DNA from 4 places in the Alteromonas sp. BL110 genome. Region 2 is predicted to be linked to each of the others. Evidence: predicted binding sites of a transcription regulator. Region 2 holds the regulator's gene; each other region holds the start of a gene.

Region 1 (5,516 bases), 300 kb from region 2:
TAGCGGGCGGCCAACTTTGCAACAGTGGTTGTTTTACCTGTACCAGTAGGCCCAACTAGCGCAACGGCACCTTGTGAACTAAGTATATCGTTTCCGGTCACATTTATGCGATTAGCCAATAGGTTAAGAAGATATACCCATGCGTCACGTTCGTTGTAATGAGCCGGTGTGTAGCTAATAAGCTGTGTTGCAAGTGCACTACTTAAACCCATATCGGTTAATCGCGTGACCAAGTATTGATGAACAGGTTTTTGACGCTTATTCTTCGCTTCCATCAAATCCGCAACTTGATACTGTAATACGTCGCGAAGTGAAGCTAACTCTTCTTTGATTTGAGCCAGTTCAGCAGACTGAGATACTGGTGTTTCACCCATACTTGACGCCTGGTGCTCAGGAAAAGTCTCTTGCTCGACAACATCTTGAGCTGGCGATTGTGTGCCAAGGTCGTCGATAAACGCTTCTGAAAAATCTAAGTGAGATGCAATTTCGTTGGCGTGCTTAGCGTTCGCTGACATAGGCTGTGTTGGTTGGGCAGAACTGCTGGCTTCTGCGTTTCCACCATGCTGCTTTTCCAGCAACGCTCTTAAGCTGTCAGGACCGTCGTCACCAATAATTTCACTTAAGCTAGGCACAGACTTTTGGCCAGGCGTTTTTGCCGCAGCTTGCGGTGCCGCCTTAGGCGTGAAAAGCTTAGCTTCAGGCTCTTTGTCGTAGGCTGCTACAAGCTCGATGCCGTCAGCGACTTTGCGATTCGACATGATCACCGCATCGCTGCCCAACTCAGCTTTAACTTGGCTTAGCGCCTCACGCATATCTTTGCCGAAGAAACGTCTAATTTTCATTGCAACCTCTCCAATCACCCAGTGTCAGATTATTGACCGACCGAACTGACTATTTTTATTTGTTTGTCATCAGGCACTTCTTGGTATGAAAGAACATGCAGCCCAACGACAGAATACTTTAAGAAGCGAGACAGAACGGGTCGTAGCATGCCTGAGGTAAGGAGTACCGCAGGTTCTCCTTCTAACTCTTGCTGCTGACTGGCCTGCTGCAATGATTTTTGCAGCTTGTCTGCCAGACCTGGTTCAATACCAGCACCATCTTCGCCACCTGCTTGAAGGGACTGGTGCAACATCTGTTCCAACTCTGGCGCCAAGGTTATGACAGGTATCTCTTTAGCCCCTTGGGTAATTTCTTGAACGATTAGACGCTTAAGTGCAATACGCACCGCAGACACCAGTACATCTGGGTCTTGGCTGCGTGTACCGTATTCACTAAGGGTTTGAACAATAGTGCGCATATCGCGAATAGGCACGCCTTCAAATAGCAAGGTTTGCAGCACTTTCACAACTGTACTAAGCGGCAAAATATCGGGCACTAAACCTTCAACCAATTTAGGGTGCTGTTTGGCCAGCATATCTAGAAGCTGTTGTGCTTCTTCATGGCCTAGTAACTGATAAGCGTTATTGGAAAGTAATTGGCTTAAATGGGTGGCGACTACTGTAGCAGCATCAACAACTGTATAACCAAGAGTTTGCGCGTGCTCGCGCTTATTAGGCTTAATCCACACCGCATCTAGCCCGAACGCAGGGTCTTTAGTGGCTCGCCCCTCTAGCTTGCCAAATACTTGTCCAGGATTAATCGCAAGTTCTTCGTCGTGACTAATAACGGAATCGCCTATGGTAACGCCAAGCATAGCGATGGTGTAAGTGTTAGGCTCTAAGTCTAAGTTATCGCGAATATGAACAGGTGGAATAAGAAATCCCAGTTCTTGAGAAAGCTTTTTACGCACGCCTTTAATCCGTGTCAACAACTCGCCACCTTGGGATTTATCAACAAGGGGAATTAAGCGATAACCTACTTCTAAACCTATGGTATCCACTTGCTGAACATCATCCCAACCGAGTTCTTTTACTTCAGGCGCAAGTGTTTCATCTTTTGTAATGTTCTCTGGTAATTGAGGCTCGGCAGCTTTTTTCTTAGCTTGAACTGTCTGCCAATATGCAAAGCCCGCAATCAAAAATGAAAAACCCAAGAATGCGATATGAGGCATGCCCGGTATAATACCCATGACGAAAAGCACGCCTGATGCAATATAAAGCGCTTGATTATTTCCTAACTGCCCACGGATCTCTTTGCCCATTTCTTGGGTTTCGTTCTCTCGAGTAACGATAATCGCCGTTGCTACCGAAAGTAACAATGAAGGTATCTGCGCTACCAAACCATCACCAATGGTCAAAATTGTGTAGATTTCTATGGCGTTACCAAAAGAAAGACCGTGCTGAATCATGCCAATAAATAACCCGCCAACAATATTGATAAGCATGATAAAAAGACCGGCAACTGCATCACCTTTTACAAACTTTGATGCACCGTCCATCGACCCGTAAAAGTCGGCTTCTGCCGTTATTTCTTCACGACGCTGACGCGCTTGGTCTTGGTCTATGTAGCCTGCGTTCAAATCGGCGTCAATGGCCATTTGCTTACCTGGCATAGCATCCAAGGTAAAGCGAGCGCTCACTTCAGATATACGACCAGCACCAGCGGTAACTACCTTGAAGTTAATAATAAGAAGGATAGCGAAGACGACTATACCCACTGCATAGTTACCGCCAATAACAACCGCACCGAAGGCTTCAATAACCTTTCCTGCCGCATCTCCCCCTTCGTGACCGTAAAGCAGTACAACTCGTGTAGACGCAACGTTTAGTGCCAGACGCAGAACTGTCGCTATTAGAAGCACAAGTGGGAAAATACCAAAATCCACAGGGCGTTGGGTAAGTACCGCCACCAAAATAATGACGAGAGAAAGCGCAATATTAAAGCTGAACAATACGTCGAGTAAAAACGGCGGCATGGGTAGTATTACCATTCCCATGATTGCCAAAAGGACAATAGGCGCGCCTAAACCACTGGTAAAATTTTGCAGCTGATTTTTATCGAACCGCTGAAGATAACCGGATAACTGCATGGCTGGGTGTCTCTCTATCAGAAAATTGACGCTTTACGTGAATCTTCAATAGAGTTTTCAACTAACGTGCCAGCTTTATACGAAGCAGTATTTAAGTACAGCTAATAGATTAAGAAGTGCACGCCATGTTTAAACAGGCGGGAAAAATCCGCGCTAATACAGTCGCTTAGCGACGATATTCTGGAGGTATAGGCAAATCTCGCTTAAGTGGCTTAGGACGTTTGCCCTTCCCTGCCCTATGAGCTTTAAGCTGATAAACGTGCGCTAGCACCTGAGCCACCGCCATAAATAAGGCGTTAGGAATTTCGTCGTCTACTTCTGTCGAATAAAAAATGGCACGAGCGAGTACAGGAGAAGGTATTAAGGGTACGTCGTTGGCAGTAGCAATTTTTCGAATATGCATCGCCAGTTCGTCAGCCCCTTTTGCCACGACAACAGGTGCTCTTATACCCTGTTCGTCATACTTAATCGCTACTGAAAAATGAGTCGGGTTAGTTACTACTACGTCCGCCTGTGGTACTTCCTGCATCATGCGCTTAGTTGCAGCCTGATACTGCAAGCGGCGTATACGACCTTTCACCATAGGGTCGCCTTCTGCATTTTTGCGCTCGTCTTTAACCTCTTGCTTGGTCATTTTCATTTCTTTGTTGTGCTTATACATTTGATAAGGCACATCAATAAGCGCGATGGGAATCATACCACATACTAAAATGAGAAATGCCCATTTAAGTATGTCCATAGCGTGAAACAGGTTGCCCGGATAAAGCTCCATATCTAAATGCAGCGCTTCATCTTCGAAGAACAACAGCGCCCCAATAGCCATACTAATGATAACCACAACTTTAGCGATGGACTTTAAAAGCTCAACTAGGCCGTTCATGCCGAACATTCGCTTAAAACCCTGAATTGGGCTCATCTTGGAGCCCTTGGGCTTTGCGCCTTCCCAGGTAAAGTTAAAACCGCCAAGCGCAATAGAGCCATAGATGCCGGCTATCATGGCTACCACCATGTAAAGCAACACGGCAGGGCCTACCGCTGAGAAAGCTTCGCCCCAAGCGCCAAACATGTGGGTAGTATCATAAGTTTCGTCGCGAGAGAGAATAAACATTCGCTGGGTAAGCTTGAAAACAGATTCAGCAACCCATTCACCCACGAACAAAAACATAAAGGCGCTAACAATAAGCACTAAAGTTGTGGATAGTTCACGGGAACGGGCCAGCTGCCCTTTTTTTCGGGCATCATCGAGTTTTTTCCCCGTGGGGTCTTCTGTTTTTTCGCTTGAATCTGCCATGCTCGATTATGTTCATCTCTGTTGCGAGAGAGGCAGGACGACTAACAAGCACGCAGTGAACCCATCCATGGGAGCTCCGCCACCGCATCCATGCGGTGGAAGGCTTGTTAGCCGCCCCAACCTCTCTCGCTTATTTTACCCACCTAACCTGCTCGCAGACATGCCATATTCTGCAAACGACTAGTATTGTTTGTCTAAGGACAAATGTTCAATAGTTCACACATAAACTGTTCAGCTCTAAACCATTGGGTTTCAAAGTGCGCAGTAAAGTTATCTAGCGTTATCCAAATAATCAGTAGCCCCATTACCTGAGCAATAGAAAAGCCAATACTGAAAATGTTCAGCTGTGGTGCAGCTTTTGTCATTACGCCAAACGCTAAATTCACGATAAGCAGTGACACTATGGGCGCAAGAGACAGGGTCACTGCCGATATAAACATCCAACCGCCCCAATGGGCAATATCGCGAAACTGTTCGCCTGTCCACCAGGCTTCACCTATGGGAAACGCCTCGAAGCTCATAACTATCATTTGGATCATGGACAAATGCCCATCCAAGGTCCAAAACAATAAGGTCGCCAGTATTAGATAAAACTGGCCTACTGCGGGCACGTTAATACCGTTTACGGGGTCAACAATAGACGCGAACCCCAAACCAGTTTGCATGGCTATAATTTGACCCGCAAGCACGAAGGTATTGAGCACCATCATTGATATAAAACCAATAGCAATACCTATTAGCAGCTGCTGAACGACAATTAAAAATGTACCCACATCCACCAGGTTTTCAATGGGCGACGGGGGCACCACCGGCATGATGATAAGCGTTAACATTATACCTAGCAGGGCTCTTACCTGTGGGGGAATTGATTTAGCACTCAAACCAATCATAGCCACAAACAAGCCGCTAATGCGCATAAATGGCAGCAGCATGTCCGCAAGAAACTGATTGATGGTGGCGAGTTCTACTTCCACTGCGTTAGCCTTCTATCCCACAACCTGCGGAATCATATCAACCATTCTGAAAGTAAAATCCATAAGCTGTTGCACCAGCCAGTTTCCTCCCCAACTCAGCGCAAGAAGCGTAACGAGCAAGCGAGGTAAGAAGCTCATGGTCTGTTCGTTGATACTGGTAGCAGCCTGAAATACAGCCACAACCAAGCCCACTATGAGGCTTGGAACTATCACCGCAGAGACCAAAACAATAACCATAAACATGGCTTCTCGCAGTATTTCTACAAAGACTTCTGGTGAC
Region 2 (5,516 bases):
TTAGTGAGTAATGGCGTTAGCGTTGCCGTCATAACAGGGCGACGCTCAGCCATTGTAGAAAACAGAATGAAGGCTTTAAACGTAGCGCACATTATACAAGGTGAAGAAAACAAAGCAGACGCGCTCGGCAACTTAATGAAAAGTCTTCGGTTAACCTCAAGCGAAGTTGCCGCCGTAGGAGACGACATGCCCGATACAGGTATGTATCAGCATGTAGCGGTAAAAATTGCGGTTGCCGATGCTCATCCTTTTGTGGCAAAACAAGCGAACTGGATCACTACGCTTCCCGGAGGTTTTGGAGCGGTTCGAGAGATATCGGATACCATTTTGCAAGCTAAAGACGTAGCAAACGACATTTTCGGAGCGAGTGTATGAGCCAGTTTGGCTTCAATCGCTTAGGTTTAAGTATATCAGCGCTATTTATCTTAGCGATGCTAATGTACATCCCAACGTGGATGGAAGAGCAGCCCGAAACATTAGGTAGCAGTGAAAATGACGCCTTGAAGCCTGCATACAAGGCAAAAAACCTAACTACGACCTTGTACAACCAAGACGGTGAGTTAAATCACAAAGTCTTTGCAGAGTCGATGGAGCACTACGACCAATTAGGCTTTGTTTTATTCCAGCAACCTAAGTATACCCTATATACAGAAAGCGCCTCCTCGCCTTGGGTTGTTACTGCGCAGGAAGGAACACTATATAACAATGAGTTAATTCAACTTGAAAATAGCGTTGTTATTGAAAATCAAACTAGCGATGATTTCGTCAAAAGTTTATCAACAGAATACATCCAGATAAATTTAGACACGAAACAAATGACATCTGATCAACCCGTTGAGATACTGGGTACGCAATACCTTATTTTAAGTAATGGGTTTAACGCGAATTTACGCACACAAGAATACGAGCTTTTAGATCATGTACAAACGACTTATTCCCCTAGCAACTAGTCTTATACTTGCCATCGCTAGCGGTGCAGTACTAGCCAGTGAAGAAGATTTTTCACAACCCATAAAGATAGGGTCAAATACTCAGTTTATTGATGGTAAAAATAAAACTGCGCTGTACAAGGAAGATGTACTTATTACTCAAGGTTCACTCCTAATCAAAGCTGATGAAGTAGAGGTTATAGCTACAGATGGCAGCGGCCGCGAAATATTTATCGCCCGAGGGACTCCTGCAAGTTATTCTCAATCATTAGAAGACGGCACGCCAGTATCAGCAAAAGCCAATGAAATTCGTTATGAGGTGGTCAATCGTACTATTTCTTTGGCGGGCAACGCTGAACTACAGCAAGATACCAGCAAAGTGCAAGGTGATAAGATTACATTCGATATGATCACTGAACAATTACTTGCCACTGGTGGCGCCGGAAAAGATGGTGAAGGTCGTGTAACCACAGTGTTTACCCCGGACACCATTCGTAAGACATCATCTAAGAATGACAACGAGGACAATGAATAGCAATGGCAACTTTGAGCGCTAAAAACCTTGCTAAATCGTATAAATCACGACAAGTCGTTCGCGATGTAAGCCTTTCAGTGTCTACTGGACAAATTGTAGGTCTTCTTGGCCCCAACGGCGCTGGTAAGACCACTACTTTTTACATGATTGTAGGTTTGGTCAACTTAGACAAAGGTAAGATTGAAATTGATGATAATGAACTTACTCACCAGCCTATGCATGAGCGTGCACGCCGCGGTATAGGCTACCTCCCGCAAGAGGCATCAATTTTTAGAAAGCTTACGGTACATGAAAATATCATGGCCATATTGCAAACCCGTAAAGATTTAAATTCACAACAGCAAGAAGAAGAAGCAGATGCCCTACTTGATGAATTTAATATCAACCATATACGTAATAGTACGGGGATGAGTTTGTCGGGGGGAGAGCGTCGTCGCGTAGAGATTGCTCGAGCTTTGGCAGCAAAACCACAATTTATTTTGTTAGACGAACCATTTGCTGGTGTTGATCCAATATCAGTTAATGATATAAAGAAGATAATACAGCATCTTCGCGATAGGGGGATTGGTATCCTTATCACGGACCATAACGTGCGCGAAACATTGGATGTTTGCGAAAAAGCGTACATTGTGAGTCATGGCGAGCTTATTGCGCAAGGAACAGCAGAACAGGTTTTAAGTAATCAGAAAGTAAGGGATGTATACCTAGGCGAACAATTCAGGCTATAGTTAGTGTAACCGAATTGTCATTTTTCAGTTTCGCTCTGGTATATTCAATTTAGAGCATTTAAATAAGACGTAGATGAAACCATCTTTACAGCTAAAATTTAGCCAACAACTTACAATGACACCTCAGTTGCAGCAGGCCATCAAGCTTCTGCAGCTTTCTACGCTTGATCTCCAACAAGAGATTCAAGAAGCACTCGACTCTAATCCGCTACTTGAGGTGGAAGAAGGTAACGACGAGCCGCCAGTAGAAAAGAACAATGTCGAGAGTGATGATAGTGGTGCTGAAGCGACTGCTTCTGCCTCAAGCGATACGCTTGAAGCTGGTGATGCACTAGAGAAGAATGATCTTCCCGATGAGCTACCTATCGACAGCACTTGGGATGAGTATTATTCCGCTTCTTCTGCACCCGCACCGGGTCCATCTAATGATGATGAACAGATTTTCCAAGGTGAGACTACCGAAGATATTCAAGAGCATTTGCTTTGGCAAATGCGCCTCACTCATTTTTCAGATACCGACCGCGCCATTGCCACAGCAATCATTGATTCCATTGATGAATCAGGTTACTTAACTGTTACCCTTGACGATATCTTAGAAGCTGTCAACGACGATGATTTAGAAGAGCCTATTGAGATGGACGAAATAGAGTGCGTGCTTAAACGCATTCAAATGTTCGACCCTATTGGATCAGGTTCTCGTACGCCGCAAGAATGTCTTATGGTGCAATTGCGCCAATTTTCAGAGGACACACCTTGGCTTACTGAAGCGAAGCAGCTTATTGAGGAATATTCAGACTTACTAAGCAGTAAAGACTATCGCACGCTAATGCGTAAGAGCCGATTGAAAGAAGATCAGCTACGTGAAGCAATGCGTTTACTTCAAACCTTGAATCCTCGCCCAGGTAGTGCTTTAGTTACTAAAGAGCCTGAGTACGTTATTCCCGATGTCTCAGTAACTAAGAAAAATGGCCGTTGGGTGGTTGAGCTGAACCCCGATAGCCTGCCTAAATTAAGCGTAAACCAACAGTACGCAGCCATGAGTCGCCGTGCTAAGAACAGTAGCGATTCACAATTCATCCGCTCACACATGCAAGAGGCTAAGTGGTTCATCAAGAGTCTTGAATCTCGCAACGATACCTTAATGAAGGTTGCAAATTGCATTGTGCAGCAGCAAATGGGTTTTTTTGAGCACGGCCCGGAAATGATGAAACCAATGGTGCTTAATGATGTCGCAGAAATGGTAGATATGCACGAATCGACTATTTCGCGTGTGACAACGCAAAAGTATATGCATACGCCCCGTGGTATCTTCGAATTGAAGTATTTTTTCTCAAGCCACGTTGCAACCGAGTCAGGTGGTGAATGTTCATCTACAGCGATTCGGGCATTGATCAAGAAGTTAGTGGCTGCGGAAAATCCTGGTAAGCCGCTAAGTGATAGCAAGATTGCTTCGTTGTTGGCTGAGCAAGGCATAAAAGTCGCTCGGCGAACAATAGCAAAATACCGGGAATCGTTATCGATCCCGCCGTCGAACCAACGCAAGAGCCTTATTTAAACGGGCTCAACAATATAAGGAAGACGAAATATGCAAATCAACCTTACTGGTCATCATGTCGAAATCACCGACTCTTTGCGTAATTATGTCGATACGAAGTTCAGCAAACTTGAACGTCACTTTGATCACATTTCTAATGTGCATGTCATCCTGAACGTTGAAAAATTAAATCAAAAAGCCGAAGCGACCGTTCATTTAAGTGGCGCTGAAGTATTCGCATCCTCAGAAAATACCGACATGTATGCGGCGATTGACAGCATGGTTGATAAACTCGACCGGCAGGTAATCAAGCATAAGGAAAAACTGAAAAAACATTAGTAGTTAATTGAGCATGGATATACAAGCCATCGTAAGTCTGGACCGCACCGAGTGTGCGGTTCAGTGTAATAGTAAAAAGCGAATTCTTGAGATCATCGCTGATATCGCTGCCAAGCAAAACGATAACATCGACCAGGCAACCGTTTTAAATAGCTTAATGGCTCGAGAACGTATGGGTAGCACGGGTATTGGCAACGGCATTGCACTCCCCCACGGTCGCCTCGCTGGTCTTGAAAAGGTAATAGCAATAGTTGTAACTAGCACACCAGCTATCAACTTTGATGCCCTAGATGAAAAGCCTGTAGATATATTTTTTGCGCTGCTCGTTCCTGAAGAGCAAACCGAAGGACACCTTCAAACATTGGCTACCGTTGCCGGTAAGCTAAGCGACAAAGAGACAATTAAAACAATACGTCGTGCGACAACTAGCGACGAGATTATTTCTGCATTAAGTTAAATAATATGCGCTTATACATCACGAGATAAGCGCTCAATTCAACAGCGTGTATGTGATAAAACCCAGAATATAAGGGAGAATTTAGGTGAAGCTGATCATAATCAGTGGTCGTTCGGGGTCTGGTAAGTCTGTCGCACTTCGCGCATTAGAAGACTTAGGTTATTACTGTGTTGATAATATCCCAGTAAATTTGCTTCCCACCCTCACCCATACTGTTGTTGATGAATACGACCAAGTTGCGGTAAGTATTGATGTTAGGAATCTTCCCAAAAATCCAGACGACCTGGTAGAGATTCTAGACTACCTTCCTTCTTCTTGGTCGATGACCATAGTGTACATTGACGCGAGCGACGATGTGCTTGTTAAGCGGTTTAGTGAAACTCGCCGTCTTCACCCTTTAGCCAAGTTAAATAAGTCACTATCAGAGGCCATTAAAGCAGAATCCGCGCTGCTTGCCCCTATTACTGAACGTGCTGATTTATACCTAGATACAGATAAGCTGACGATACATCAACTAGCCGAACTGATCCGAGAACGTATTCTAGGTAAAAAGAGCTCACGCCTCGTATTGGTGTTTGAGTCATTTGGCTTTAAACACGGCATACCTAAAGACGCGGATTATGTTTTTGATGCGCGCTTTTTGCCTAACCCTCATTGGGAACCTGACCTTAGACACCTTACTGGGTTAGATGCCCCCGTAGAGGTATTTTTAGGCTCACAACCCGTGGTCACCAAATTCATTTGGCAAATTCAAAACTTAATGACCACATGGCTTCCCCATTTAGAGCGTAACAATAGAAGCTATGTGACTGTGGCTATCGGTTGTACTGGCGGCCAACATCGCTCTGTCTATATTGCCCAAACCTTGTCGAAAACATTCAGTGAAATACATCCTGATGTTCAAATACGCCACAGAGAGCTTAACCAGTGATGACTATTCAGAAAACGCTAACAATCGTCAATAAGTTGGGCTTACACGCCAGAGCGGCCACGC
Region 3 (5,516 bases), 1.1 Mb from region 2:
TCGGCATCTTCTAGCGTCATAATTTCATTCGCAGGATATTCTGACCCTTTAACATTCACTTTACGAACGTATTTGCCATTACTACTTGCCTTTGAACTGATAGTACTGGTCATTAGGCTGAGGTCTTCGCCTGTAAAATCATCGTCAAGGTCAGGTAAGTCTGACTCGTATATTACGGGCTCATCGGCAAATAATATGGCTTGCTCCACGATGTTACGTAGCTCGCGAATATTGCCCGGAAACGAATAGCTACTCAGTTTCTCTAGTGCTTTTTTGCTGAAACGCTTTTTCTCTCGCGACTGGGCTAAAAAGTGCGTTGCGATGAGCGCAATATCTGATTGCCTTTCTCGCAGAGACGGAAGGCTAATAGGAAAGCCTGCAATTCGGTAATAAAGATCGCGCCTAAACTCGCCTTTTTCTACCATTTGTTTCAAATTCTTATGCGATGCGCAAACCAAACGGAAGTTAGCTTTCTTGGATACTACACTACCCACTGGGCGATAGGTTTGGGTCTCAAACAATCTTAGTAGTTTAACCTGCATGGCAAGGGGTATATCACCTACTTCATCGAAAAATAGGGTGCCGCCTTCTGCCGCTTCTACTAACCCTTTTTTGTTTGAAGTAGCGCCAGTAAAGGCACCTTTTTCATAACCGAATAGCTCACTTTCAAGCAAAGAGTCAGACAGTCCAGTGCATTCAATTACAACAAAAGGCTTATCTGCACGACAACTGTTAGAGTGTAATGCCTGCGAGACCAACTCTTTGCCTGTCCCAGTTTCTCCATGTAGCAATACCGCTATATCCGAATTTGCGGCGCGATTTATTTTATTAAGCATAGTTTTAAATGCTTCTGACTCGCCAATTATCTTGCCTGCTGCAGGGCGATTAGATGCAAATGCAAGCTTATCTAAAATCTCTAAATAACCTAATAAATCGCCATTCCCATCGAATATTGGACGCATCAAAATATCGCAATAACTTTGACCTTCGCTGGTGGAGTGAATATGTACCACGCTCGCCGCTCGTCCAGTCGTCTTACTTTGCTGCATGGGACACTGCTCGCCGCATTGATCACAGGGTTTGCTGTTGCGATGAGATACCTGATAGCAGGTGCTATAGCCTAACTTAATATTAACGGGGTACGTGTCTCTGTAAGGCGCGTTAACCGCCTCAATAATATAGTTTTGATTGATGAAAATAGCGGGTCTGTCTATTGCATCTATCATTGCTTGTACAATTGATATGTTCACTGTCAGCGTATTAGTTAATTCTAATTTTATCCCATCAATTTAACATACTGGCACAAAGCTTGTTCACTGTTTGAGATAAATGACTTGGCCCGAGTGGCCATAAACTCAGTTATCAGGAGCGTTACTCTATGAATAAATGTGTGGCTTTAATGGCGTTAAGCACGATATTAAGCGCAACAGTAAGCGGCTGTAATCTCGCTGAAAAGCCTCAAATGACTAATGTTGATGCGCAAGAAGGCGAGGTTCAAATAAAAATTAAACAAGCTAAAGAGCACGTAAAAGCGCTTGGCGCTGGATTAAAAACGCGACTGCAACAGGCTATAAAATCTGGTGGTTTAACAGCGGGCGTAGAAGAGTGCCAATTAGCCGCAGGACCAATTGCTGAGAGCCTAAGCAAGAATGGTTGGGTGATAGGGCGTACTTCACTCAAAGTACGTAACCCGGGTAATGCGCCCGATGATTGGGAGCGAGAACAGCTAGCGCATTTTTCTAGTCTTTTAGAGAAAAACAAGCTAACTAGTGAACCGCTTAAAAGGCCTTTAGACACATATCAGTATGATGATGAAAGCGGTGAATTTCGCTATATGATGGCCATTGAACAAGGTCAAATTTGTATGGCGTGCCATGGCACTAATATAGCCCCTGCTGTGAAAGATGTTATTGCTAAACATTACCCTGATGACCAAGCTACGGGATTTGAAGTTGGTGATTTGCGCGGTGCTTTTACGCTTACATATCGACCTAAATAGCGGTAATTTTTCTAACTTAGCTCCTCAGTGTCCCACTGACAAGGTACTTAGCACTTTCCTCCCATTTACATTAGTGTCATTTTTGTCTCTCCATTGACAAAAATGACGCAATTTTCATATTAGATTATTGCGATAGATCAAAGTGCTCAACTTTCCACCATGGAATAATCCCTCTGCAGCGTACGCAAATGCCGTTCTGCGACCAAGCTTTGCTTTTAAAGTGAAACAAATTTGGCGAGTGGCACAGACCGTGCTCTAACAATGCTGCTAAAGCTGAAAGTTCAGCAATTATCCCACTGAATACTATACAAACTATTTTTATTTCATGTGCTTAGCGCACCTGTTTGACAAGGGAGATAACCCATGAGCGATACGTTAATAGAACTATCGCGGTGGCAATTTGCATTAACTGCAATGTTCCACTTTATTTTTGTACCCTTAACGTTAGGGCTTAGCTTTTTACTTGCCATTATGGAATCTGTTTACGTGATGACAGGTAAGGAGATATACAAGCAAATGACCCAGTTTTGGGGAAAGCTGTTTGGAATTAACTTTGCCATTGGGGTAGCTACTGGCTTAACCATGGAGTTCCAGTTCGGCATGAACTGGTCATATTATTCTCACTATGTGGGCGATATCTTCGGAGCACCGCTGGCTATTGAAGGATTGATGGCGTTCTTCTTAGAATCTACTTTCGTAGGTTTGTTCTTCTTTGGCTGGGACAAAATGTCTAAGGTTAAACACCTTATGGCTACATGGCTGGTGGCGATTGGCTCAAATTTCTCAGCATTATGGATCTTAATTGCTAACGGTTGGATGCAGTACCCAGTAGGCGCTGAATTTAACTTTGAAGCTATGCGCATGGAAATGACCAGCTTCGCTGAAGTTGTTTTCAACCCGGTTGCACAGGTTAAGTTTGTTCACACGGTATCTGCAGGTTACGTGACCGGCGCTATGTTCGTATTAGCCATTTCAAGCTATTACCTGCTTAATCATAAACACATCGCTTTTGCACGTCGTTCATTCGCTATAGCCGCGAGCTTTGGTTTAGCGGCGACCTTATCAGTTATTGTGTTGGGTGATGAAAGTGGCTACGAGCTTGGTGACGTACAAAAAGTGAAGCTGGCTGCTGTCGAGGCTGAGTACGAAACCCACCCAGCACCTGCACCATTTACCGTTTTCGGCATACCGAACGATGAAAAAGAAGAAACCGAGTATGCACTTCAGGTTCCATGGGCAATGGGCATCATTGCTACCCGTTCGTTAACCGAAGAAGTAAAAGGTATAAAAGATTTAAAAGAAGAAAATCGCGAGCGTATCTTAAGCGGTATCAAAGCATACGAAGTGCTAGATGATGTAAGAAACGGCACTGCGACAGCTGAGCAGCGCGCGGCCTTTGAAGCAAACAAAGACAGTCTTGGCTACGCCATGCTGCTTGAGCCCTACACAGACGATGTGTCAAACCCGTCAGAAATCGCCATTCAGCAAGCCGTCGATTACAGCATTCCTCCGGTAGCCCCGCTATTTTGGAGCTTCCGAATCATGGTTGCTGCAGGCTTTATTATGCTAGCGCTTTTCTTATGTGCTTTTTATTACAGCACTAAACACAAAATCACTCAGCCTCGCTGGTTGCTAAAAGGCGCACTTTATGGCTTGCCGCTTCCTTGGGTTGCCTGTGAAGCAGGGTGGTTCGTAGCAGAGTATGGTCGTCAGCCATGGTCTATCGCAGAAGTGCTGCCTGTGCATACTTCGGTGTCTAATCTAGCTATAAGCGATGTGGTCACCACCATTGTGGCGTATACCGTTTTTTACACTGTGATGTTCATTGTCGCTTTCTACTTGATGAAGAAATTCGCGAAAAAAGGTCCAGTCCCGCCTGAGGACAAACAGCATGAGACTGAACTTGATCTTATTGACCTTGACGAGCAAGGAGCAAAGGCATGATTGATTATGAACTATTGAGAATCATCTGGTGGTGTTTGGTTGGCGTTCTGCTTATTGGTTTTGCTGTGACAGATGGCTTTGATTTAGGTGTGGGTGCATTGCTAACACTTATTGGTAAAAACGATAAGGAGCGTCGCGTAATGATCAACACTATTGGACCGCACTGGGATGGTAATCAGGTGTGGTTTATTACCGCTGGTGGAGCAATCTTTGCTGCCTGGCCGATGATATACGCTACGGCGTTTTCCGGCTTTTACCTTGCTTTAGCGTTAACGCTAATCGCCTTATGGATGCGCCCAATTGGCTTCGACTACCGCAGTAAATTGCCCAACCCACAGTGGCGGAAAGCGTGGGACTGGGCTTTGTTTGCGGGTGGTATTATTCCTGCGCTTATCTTTGGGGTAGCGTTCGGTAATCTGCTACTAGGTGTGCCTTTCGAGTTAGACAGCACCCTGAAATCAACCTACACAGGCTCGTTCTTTGGTTTGCTAACACCTTTTGCTTTAGTCAGTGGCTTATTGTCAGTAGCGATTTTGTTAAATCACGGGGCTACTTGGCTTCAGATGAAAACCGACGGTTTCATCGAGGTTCGCGCTCGGGCGGTATCGGTAGTGCTTAGCTTGGTAGGTGTAGCACTGTTTGCAATTGCAGGTTTTTGGGTGGCATTTGGGCTTGATGGCTTTGTCATCACATCCGCAGTAGATACTATCGCTACATCTAACCCGCTTAAGAAGGAAGTGGCGATTGAAGCAGGCGGCTGGATGAGTAACTACAGCAAATATCCCTTCATGATGATTGCCCCTGTCTTAGGTATTGCTGCGGGCCTTGCCTGTGCGTTTTTCTCTAAAAAAGGCAACGCAGGTATGGCGTTTGTATCAAGTGCACTGTTTATTACGGGTGTAATTTTAACTGCGGGCTTTTCGATGTTCCCTTTCTTGATGCCAAGTATCGTTATGCCAGAAGCGAGTCTGACTGTTTGGGACGCAACGTCTAGTCACCTAACGCTAAACGTTATGTTTATTGTGGCCTGTATCTTTGTTCCTATTATCTTAAGTTACACAGCCTACAGCTTTTACGTAATGCGTGGTCGCATTAAAAGTGATGATCTCGACCAATCTCATACCATTTATTAAGGAGGGTGCTATGTGGTATTTCGCTTGGATATTAGGAGTTTTACTGGCTTGCTCTTTCGGCATTATCAACGCCATGTGGTTGGAAGCTACAGAAAATATGGATAGACCCGAAGACCAAGAATAGGAGTGGAGGTAGGCTGACCGCAAGAACACGCCGTTATCCCATCCGTGGGGGCTCTTCAGCAGCGTCACTGCTGCTGAAGGTTTGGGACGGGGAGGACTCCGCGCAATCAGAGTGATTGAAAGATGGAGGAGGGCTTTTTTGCAGCCAGCTCTCCACCATTTCGAAGAAACAAAACAACATAAAAGATAGAAATTAACAGTGATTAAAGAAAAGGTTCCCAACAGACAAACACTTACTCAGTGGTGTAAGGACATGGATAGCGCGCACACGCTTGGCCTGCGCCGTTCGCTTATGTCACAGGTAGCGGTTAAGTGTT
Region 4 (5,516 bases), 410 kb from region 2:
GCAACTAAAAAGTACATGACTTCAAACGAAAAAAGCCCCGCAACTGCGGGGCTTAAACGAAGTAATAAGGCATTATTATTGTTATTTCATTTGCCTAATCGAGACTCTCTTACGAGCGGCCGCTTGTAAAGTCTGGGTATGCTTCCAGACCACACTCGCTCATGTCTACGCCGTCGAACTCTTCTTCTTCGCTCACACGTACACCCATTACCGCTTTAATCACTAGCCATACCACTAGGCTTACTACGAATACCCATACAAAGATAGTCGCGGCGCCAATTAGCTGACCAGAGATGCTTGAACCGTCATTTGTGAAAGGTACAAGGATTAGACCTAGTAGACCAACCACACCGTGAACTGAAATTGCGCCCACTGGATCATCAATCTTAAGTTTATCTAGTGCAACAATGCTAAGCACTACTAGGATACCGCCTAGGCCACCAAATAGAGTAGCTTGAAGAGGCGTTGGTGTAGATGGCTCCGCCGTGATAGCAACAAGACCAGCTAGCGCACCGTTAAGTACCATAGTTAAGTCAGCTTTACCGAATAGAATACGTGCTACGATAAGTGCAGCAATAGCACCACCTGCAGCTGCAGCATTCGTGTTCATAAATACAATTGCAACTGAGTTTGCACTTTCAACTGTTGCAGTAGCCAGTACTGAACCACCGTTAAAACCAAACCAACCCATCCAAAGGATGAATGTACCTAAAGTTGCAAGCGGCAGGTTAGCACCTGGAATCGCGTTTACTTTACCGTCTGCAGTGTATTTACCTTTACGGGCACCAAGTACAAGCACACCAGCAAGCGCCGCAGCCGCACCGGCCATATGAACAATACCAGAACCGGCAAAGTCAGAGAAACCTAGGTCGCCAAGGGTATACATACCGAATACCGCTTCGCCGCCCCACGTCCAAGCGCCTTCCATTGGATAGATGAAACCTGTCATAACAACTGCGAATGCTAGGAATGCCCAAAGCTTCATACGCTCAGCAACCGCACCAGATACGATAGACATTGCTGTAGCAACAAAAACTACTTGGAAGAAGAAGTCAGCAGAAGGTGCGTATGTTGCTGGATCTTCAGCTACACCTGTCGCGCCATCACCCATGATCCCGCTTAGGAATGGACCCCAGTCGCCACCACCATACATAATACCGTAGCCGCAGATCATGTACATGGTGCAAGCAATTGCAAATAGTGCCACGTTTTTAGTTAGAATTTCTGTGGTATTTTTTGCTCGAACAAGACCGGCTTCAAGCATCGCAAAACCTGCAGCCATCCACATAACCAGTGCACCGCAGATTAGAAAATAAAAGGTATCTAGCGCATACCCAAGTTCAAAAGTGATTTCCATTATGGTTTTCTCCGCAAATATATCGTTGTGGCTTACAGCGCGTCGCTATCCGACTCACCAGTTCGAATACGAACGGCGTGTTCAAGGTCATAAACAAACACCTTGCCGTCTCCAATTTTGCCTGTTTTGGCAGCGCCAACGATGGCTTCTACCAGGCGCTCTACTTGATCATCCTGAACAGCAATTTCCAGTTTGACTTTAGGTAGAAAATCGACCTGATATTCCGCTCCACGGTAAAGTTCAGTGTGTCCTTTTTGACGTCCAAAGCCCTTCACTTCGGTGACGGTCAGACCGTCGATACCGATTTCTGAAATGGCTTCACGAACATCATCTAGCTTGAACGGCTTGATGATCGCTGTGACTAGTTTCATGAGTTGCTCCCAGTTTGTTTTGGTTATTCTGTGATTTATGGTCGTGTTTCCAACTACGGGAAGATAAACCAAGAGCCATGCCATAAATGTTTCCCCATACAAATCATAGACATAATCACAAACAGCCAGGTCATGCACAAAAATAATGCACACTTATGGTGCACAAGGTAAAAAATGCCCAACAATGAAGCGGATAAAGGAATAACTGAGGTAAGGTGACTAAAAAGTGCGGTGAAATTAGGATGGAACTATTCGGTAGCGCGGATGGTCTGTTGTTTACTATGACGACTATCACCCCCTCTTTTATTGCGCCAGAACGCAGCTTTGAGTACCATTCCGTTGCAAAAAAAACGGCGTGGCGGCCGCTACTAATTTCGGGTAGTGCGCATGTTATTGGGGTCATTGTGGTAGTCATACTTTCTCAGTTGACAATCAACGATAAAAAAGTGCGAGTAAATGCTTTAGAGCGAACGCCCGAGATTAGTGCCAGACTTTATTACCCTCCAATTCCGCGCCCCTCGGTTCAAGCCGAAACAGAAGACACTCAAGCAGTCGATGTTTCCTCAGAAAGGCAAGAAATTAAGTTGAAGTCAGATGTCACTCAAACCACTGAAGCAACTGATAGTAAAGATAAATTTTCTGAAATTCCTGAAACAAAGCAGCAGAAAGTTACTGAGCCCGACATACAGCAAGTCCCCGTAGAAAGTAAACCGACCAATGTGCTACCAACGCCCACTACTTCAAAAGATGCCAATCGGCGCGCTGGCTCGTTGAATCTATCGGCAAAAGATGGTGCGGCCCATTACTTTGAAAAGTACCACAGTGACAAAGTCTCTGAAGAAGCTGAACAAGCAGCGAGAGCGTTTCAAGAGCATAAAAATAGCCCAGTACTCAGCGGGCCAAGCACACAGCAAATACAAGCTAATGAAAATCGACGTCCTTCAAAACGTGTAAACTGTAGCAGTACGACCAATAAAACCTTGGCGATATTGAGTGGGATTGCCGGTGGCACCTTAAAATGCACCAAAATGGACGATCACAAACGTTTTATAGACGCCAGAGTTAATAAATTACCCCTAGAGGAAAATCGAAACTAGGCCGTATTAATTATTTCTGTGCTTTTTTTAATTTGTCCATATCCGGCGAGGGCCCCCTTTAGCAAGGCGTATTACTTCCTCTTAAAAGACTTTGGTGGTTGCCCGAAATACGCTTTGAACCGACGACTGAATGCCGCAACATCTTCATACCCCGTGATTTGAGCTATGCTCGACATAGGCGTATCGGTATTTCTAAGAAGCGCTTTGGCTTTCTCCATCCTTATCTTCACTAGGTAATCACGTAAGCTAAGCCCAGTGGCTTGTTTAAACCGAGTTTTGAACTGTGTGGTTCCCATACAAGCCATCTCTGAAAGCAACTGCAACGTATGCGATGTCCCTAAGTCTCCATGTATATGACTTATTACTTGGGTGATTCGCTTGTCTGCTCCCGTGCCCACCTCGCTTTTTGCCAGCAATACCTGAAATAACGCGGTCATTTCATCGTGCCCGTAAAAAGCGTAATGCGTTAACTGCACTTCGACAAAACTTAAGAAAGCTTGAAGGGCGGTATTAACCTGAAAAATAGGATGGTGTTTGTCTTGCAACTGTACCGGTACTGAAAGTAAGTCGGCGACCACAAACTTTGCATTTTCGTTTGCACTAAAACTATGTACTTCGAGTGGCGCAATACACACTCCCTCCCCTACACCGACGCTGCCTGTAAAATAGTCTTGTACTATTTCTATATGCCCGTTTACGGGCAATACTAATTGATAAAAAGGGTGTGCGTGTCTACGGGCTTTTCTGGCATAAGAACGAACTGAAAGCGAGGGTAACTCTGTTGCTTCAACTATTTCTCTATCGTTACTCACACTGATTCCAGCCTTTTTCTCTGATGTCTCGTTATACATAAGTTGCCAAAGGTAATATGCTGCGCGTATTCTTTGTATGCCGCAACTACTTATCGCTTGCCGATTCGCTATGTTAGTGAAATATAAAAACAGCACACTTTATAACAACGAACACAAGGAAAATCACTTTGGCCGCAGCTAACTTACTTGCCCTACTTGATGATATAGCAACGTTAATGGACGACATCGCGACCATGTCAAAAGTCGCTGCACAAAAAACAGCGGGTGTTTTAGGCGACGATTTAGCGGTGAATGCCGACCAGGTTCAAGGTGTTAAAGCAGATAGAGAGCTACCCGTTGTATGGGCGGTAGCAAAAGGCTCACTTATCAATAAAGCCATTTTGGTTCCCGCCGCGTTAGCCATAAGTGCTTTTGTTCCCTCACTAATAACCGTCCTTTTGGTACTAGGCGGTTTATATTTATGTTTTGAGGGGGCAGAAAAGCTGCTGCATAAATACCTCCCCCACGAAGATGAGGAAAAAACACGAGAAGCCAGAATAGAGGCACTTACCCACGAAAATGTGGATATGGTGGCATTTGAGAAAGATAAAATTAAAGGCGCTATTCGCACCGACTTCATATTATCTGCTGAAATCATTGTTATTGCGTTAGGTACCGTGACAGATGCAACGCTTACAACGCAAATTGGTGTGTTAGTGGCACTAAGCTTGGCCATTACACTTGGCGTATATGGACTAGTCGCGGGCTTAGTTAAAATGGACGATGTGGGCCTTTACATGCTTCGCAAGTCATTAACAGGTTCAATGAACAGCCTTCAACGATTTATCGGCAGAGCATTGTTAGTTGCCGCGCCCGCACTAATGAAAACCCTTGCGGTAGTGGGTACGGTGGCTATGTTCTTGGTGGGCGGCGGAATCCTTACTCACAGCATAGGCTTTTTACATATTTTTACCGACTGGTTTACTGCGCTTGTCCCAGATGCCTCGCTAGTTATGTCTATACTCGCTGATGGTGTGGTTGGTATTGCTGCGGGTGTGGTCATTGCGCTGGCTGTGACAATGGTTTCGAAATTCAAAGGCAAAAAATCCTAGGGCCGTGCTCTGTGCTTTACCTTTTTGTTTAGTCTTTTTACTTTGCTTTTTCACTTTCTCTTTTAAGCGAGGGCGTCGCGGCTTTCTGTACCGCTGCCCCTCCGTTTAGCACTTAATCTGACAAAAGATACCTTAATCCACACTCTCAAAAAGGCTGCGTTAGTCTTTTTGACCACCTCCAAATGAAAAACACTAAATTTTAGTATCTTTGTTACAAGCAAACTTTTCACTCACTTTCCCACAAAAAATAAAATTTAAGAATTTCAATTACATATGTATTTATAACGAGTTGGCACATCCCTCGCTATAAACTAATTGTTAATTGATAACGACTTATTATCGAAACCTTTAGCAACATGATAGCTGCCACGCAGTATGTTCAAGTGCAGTGTCCAACTTATTTTTTAGGAGATTACTATGTTTATCGGTCGCAAAACTTTCACTGCACTAACTTTAGCAACTAGCGTATTGAGCGCAGCAGTATTCGCTGACGAATCTCAGAGCAACATTGTTTCACATACAGATTTTATCGTTGAAAGCGCCATGTACGACGTAAAGCAGAACTTAGCGCTGGATGTGACCTATGACGTGTTAACTACAAGCCACACATTTGAACCAGAGGTAGAAGAAGCCCATTCGTTAGTTGCAGAGATAACTATAACCCCGATTGAGCCTATCAGCTCGGACGATAACGACGCATAAGGAGAGTGCACATGTTAACCGCCGCCACCCTATTTATGATAGTACTCGGGCCGGTTATTGCGTTTGCTGTGAGTGCGCTGGTGTTT

Evidence for each region. The regulator sigma-54, encoded in region 2, starts transcription at its own class of promoters, with help from an activator protein. The targets are predictions, from matches to a motif close to GTTGGCACGNNNNTNGNNT.
Region 1: flhA (flagellar biosynthesis protein FlhA) is a predicted target of sigma-54. The motif match lies at 3,027-3,045, and genes of this name have one in related genera.
Region 3: D1814_RS08905 (Tll0287-like domain-containing protein) is a predicted target of sigma-54. The motif match lies at 1,297-1,315, and genes of this name have one in related genera.
Region 4: glnK (P-II family nitrogen regulator) is a predicted target of sigma-54. The motif match lies at 1,795-1,813, and genes of this name have one in related genera.

Annotation. Positions count from the first base shown of each region.
Region 1 covers NZ_CP031967.1:610,835-616,350, forward strand. The annotation lists gene flhF (flagellar biosynthesis protein FlhF) at 1-842, opposite strand, end outside; gene flhA (flagellar biosynthesis protein FlhA) at 872-2,971, opposite strand; gene flhB (flagellar biosynthesis protein FlhB) at 3,138-4,262, opposite strand; gene fliR (flagellar biosynthetic protein FliR) at 4,457-5,236, opposite strand; gene fliQ (flagellar biosynthesis protein FliQ) at 5,249-5,516, opposite strand, start outside.
Region 2 covers NZ_CP031967.1:914,812-920,327, forward strand. The annotation lists gene kdsC (3-deoxy-manno-octulosonate-8-phosphatase KdsC) at 1-375, shown strand, start outside; gene lptC (LPS export ABC transporter periplasmic protein LptC) at 372-950, shown strand; gene lptA (lipopolysaccharide transport periplasmic protein LptA) at 919-1,464, shown strand; gene lptB (LPS export ABC transporter ATP-binding protein) at 1,467-2,192, shown strand; gene D1814_RS03975 (RNA polymerase factor sigma-54) at 2,266-3,747, shown strand; gene hpf (ribosome hibernation promoting factor) at 3,778-4,065, shown strand; gene ptsN (PTS IIA-like nitrogen regulatory protein PtsN) at 4,079-4,522, shown strand; gene rapZ (RNase adapter RapZ) at 4,608-5,453, shown strand; gene D1814_RS03995 (HPr family phosphocarrier protein) at 5,453-5,516, shown strand, end outside.
Region 3 covers NZ_CP031967.1:2,025,745-2,031,260, forward strand. The annotation lists gene D1814_RS08900 (sigma-54 interaction domain-containing protein) at 1-1,226, opposite strand, end outside; gene D1814_RS08905 (Tll0287-like domain-containing protein) at 1,379-1,999, shown strand; gene D1814_RS08910 (cytochrome ubiquinol oxidase subunit I) at 2,363-3,943, shown strand; gene cydB (cytochrome d ubiquinol oxidase subunit II) at 3,940-5,076, shown strand; gene cydX (cytochrome bd-I oxidase subunit CydX) at 5,087-5,200, shown strand; gene D1814_RS08925 (ATP-binding cassette domain-containing protein) at 5,453-5,516, shown strand, end outside.
Region 4 covers NZ_CP031967.1:1,320,260-1,325,775, forward strand. The annotation lists gene D1814_RS05740 (ammonium transporter) at 110-1,357, opposite strand; gene glnK (P-II family nitrogen regulator) at 1,390-1,728, opposite strand; gene D1814_RS05750 (hypothetical protein) at 1,971-2,825, shown strand; gene D1814_RS05755 (AraC family transcriptional regulator) at 2,897-3,637, opposite strand; gene D1814_RS05760 (DUF808 domain-containing protein) at 3,805-4,728, shown strand; gene D1814_RS05765 (hypothetical protein) at 5,146-5,430, shown strand.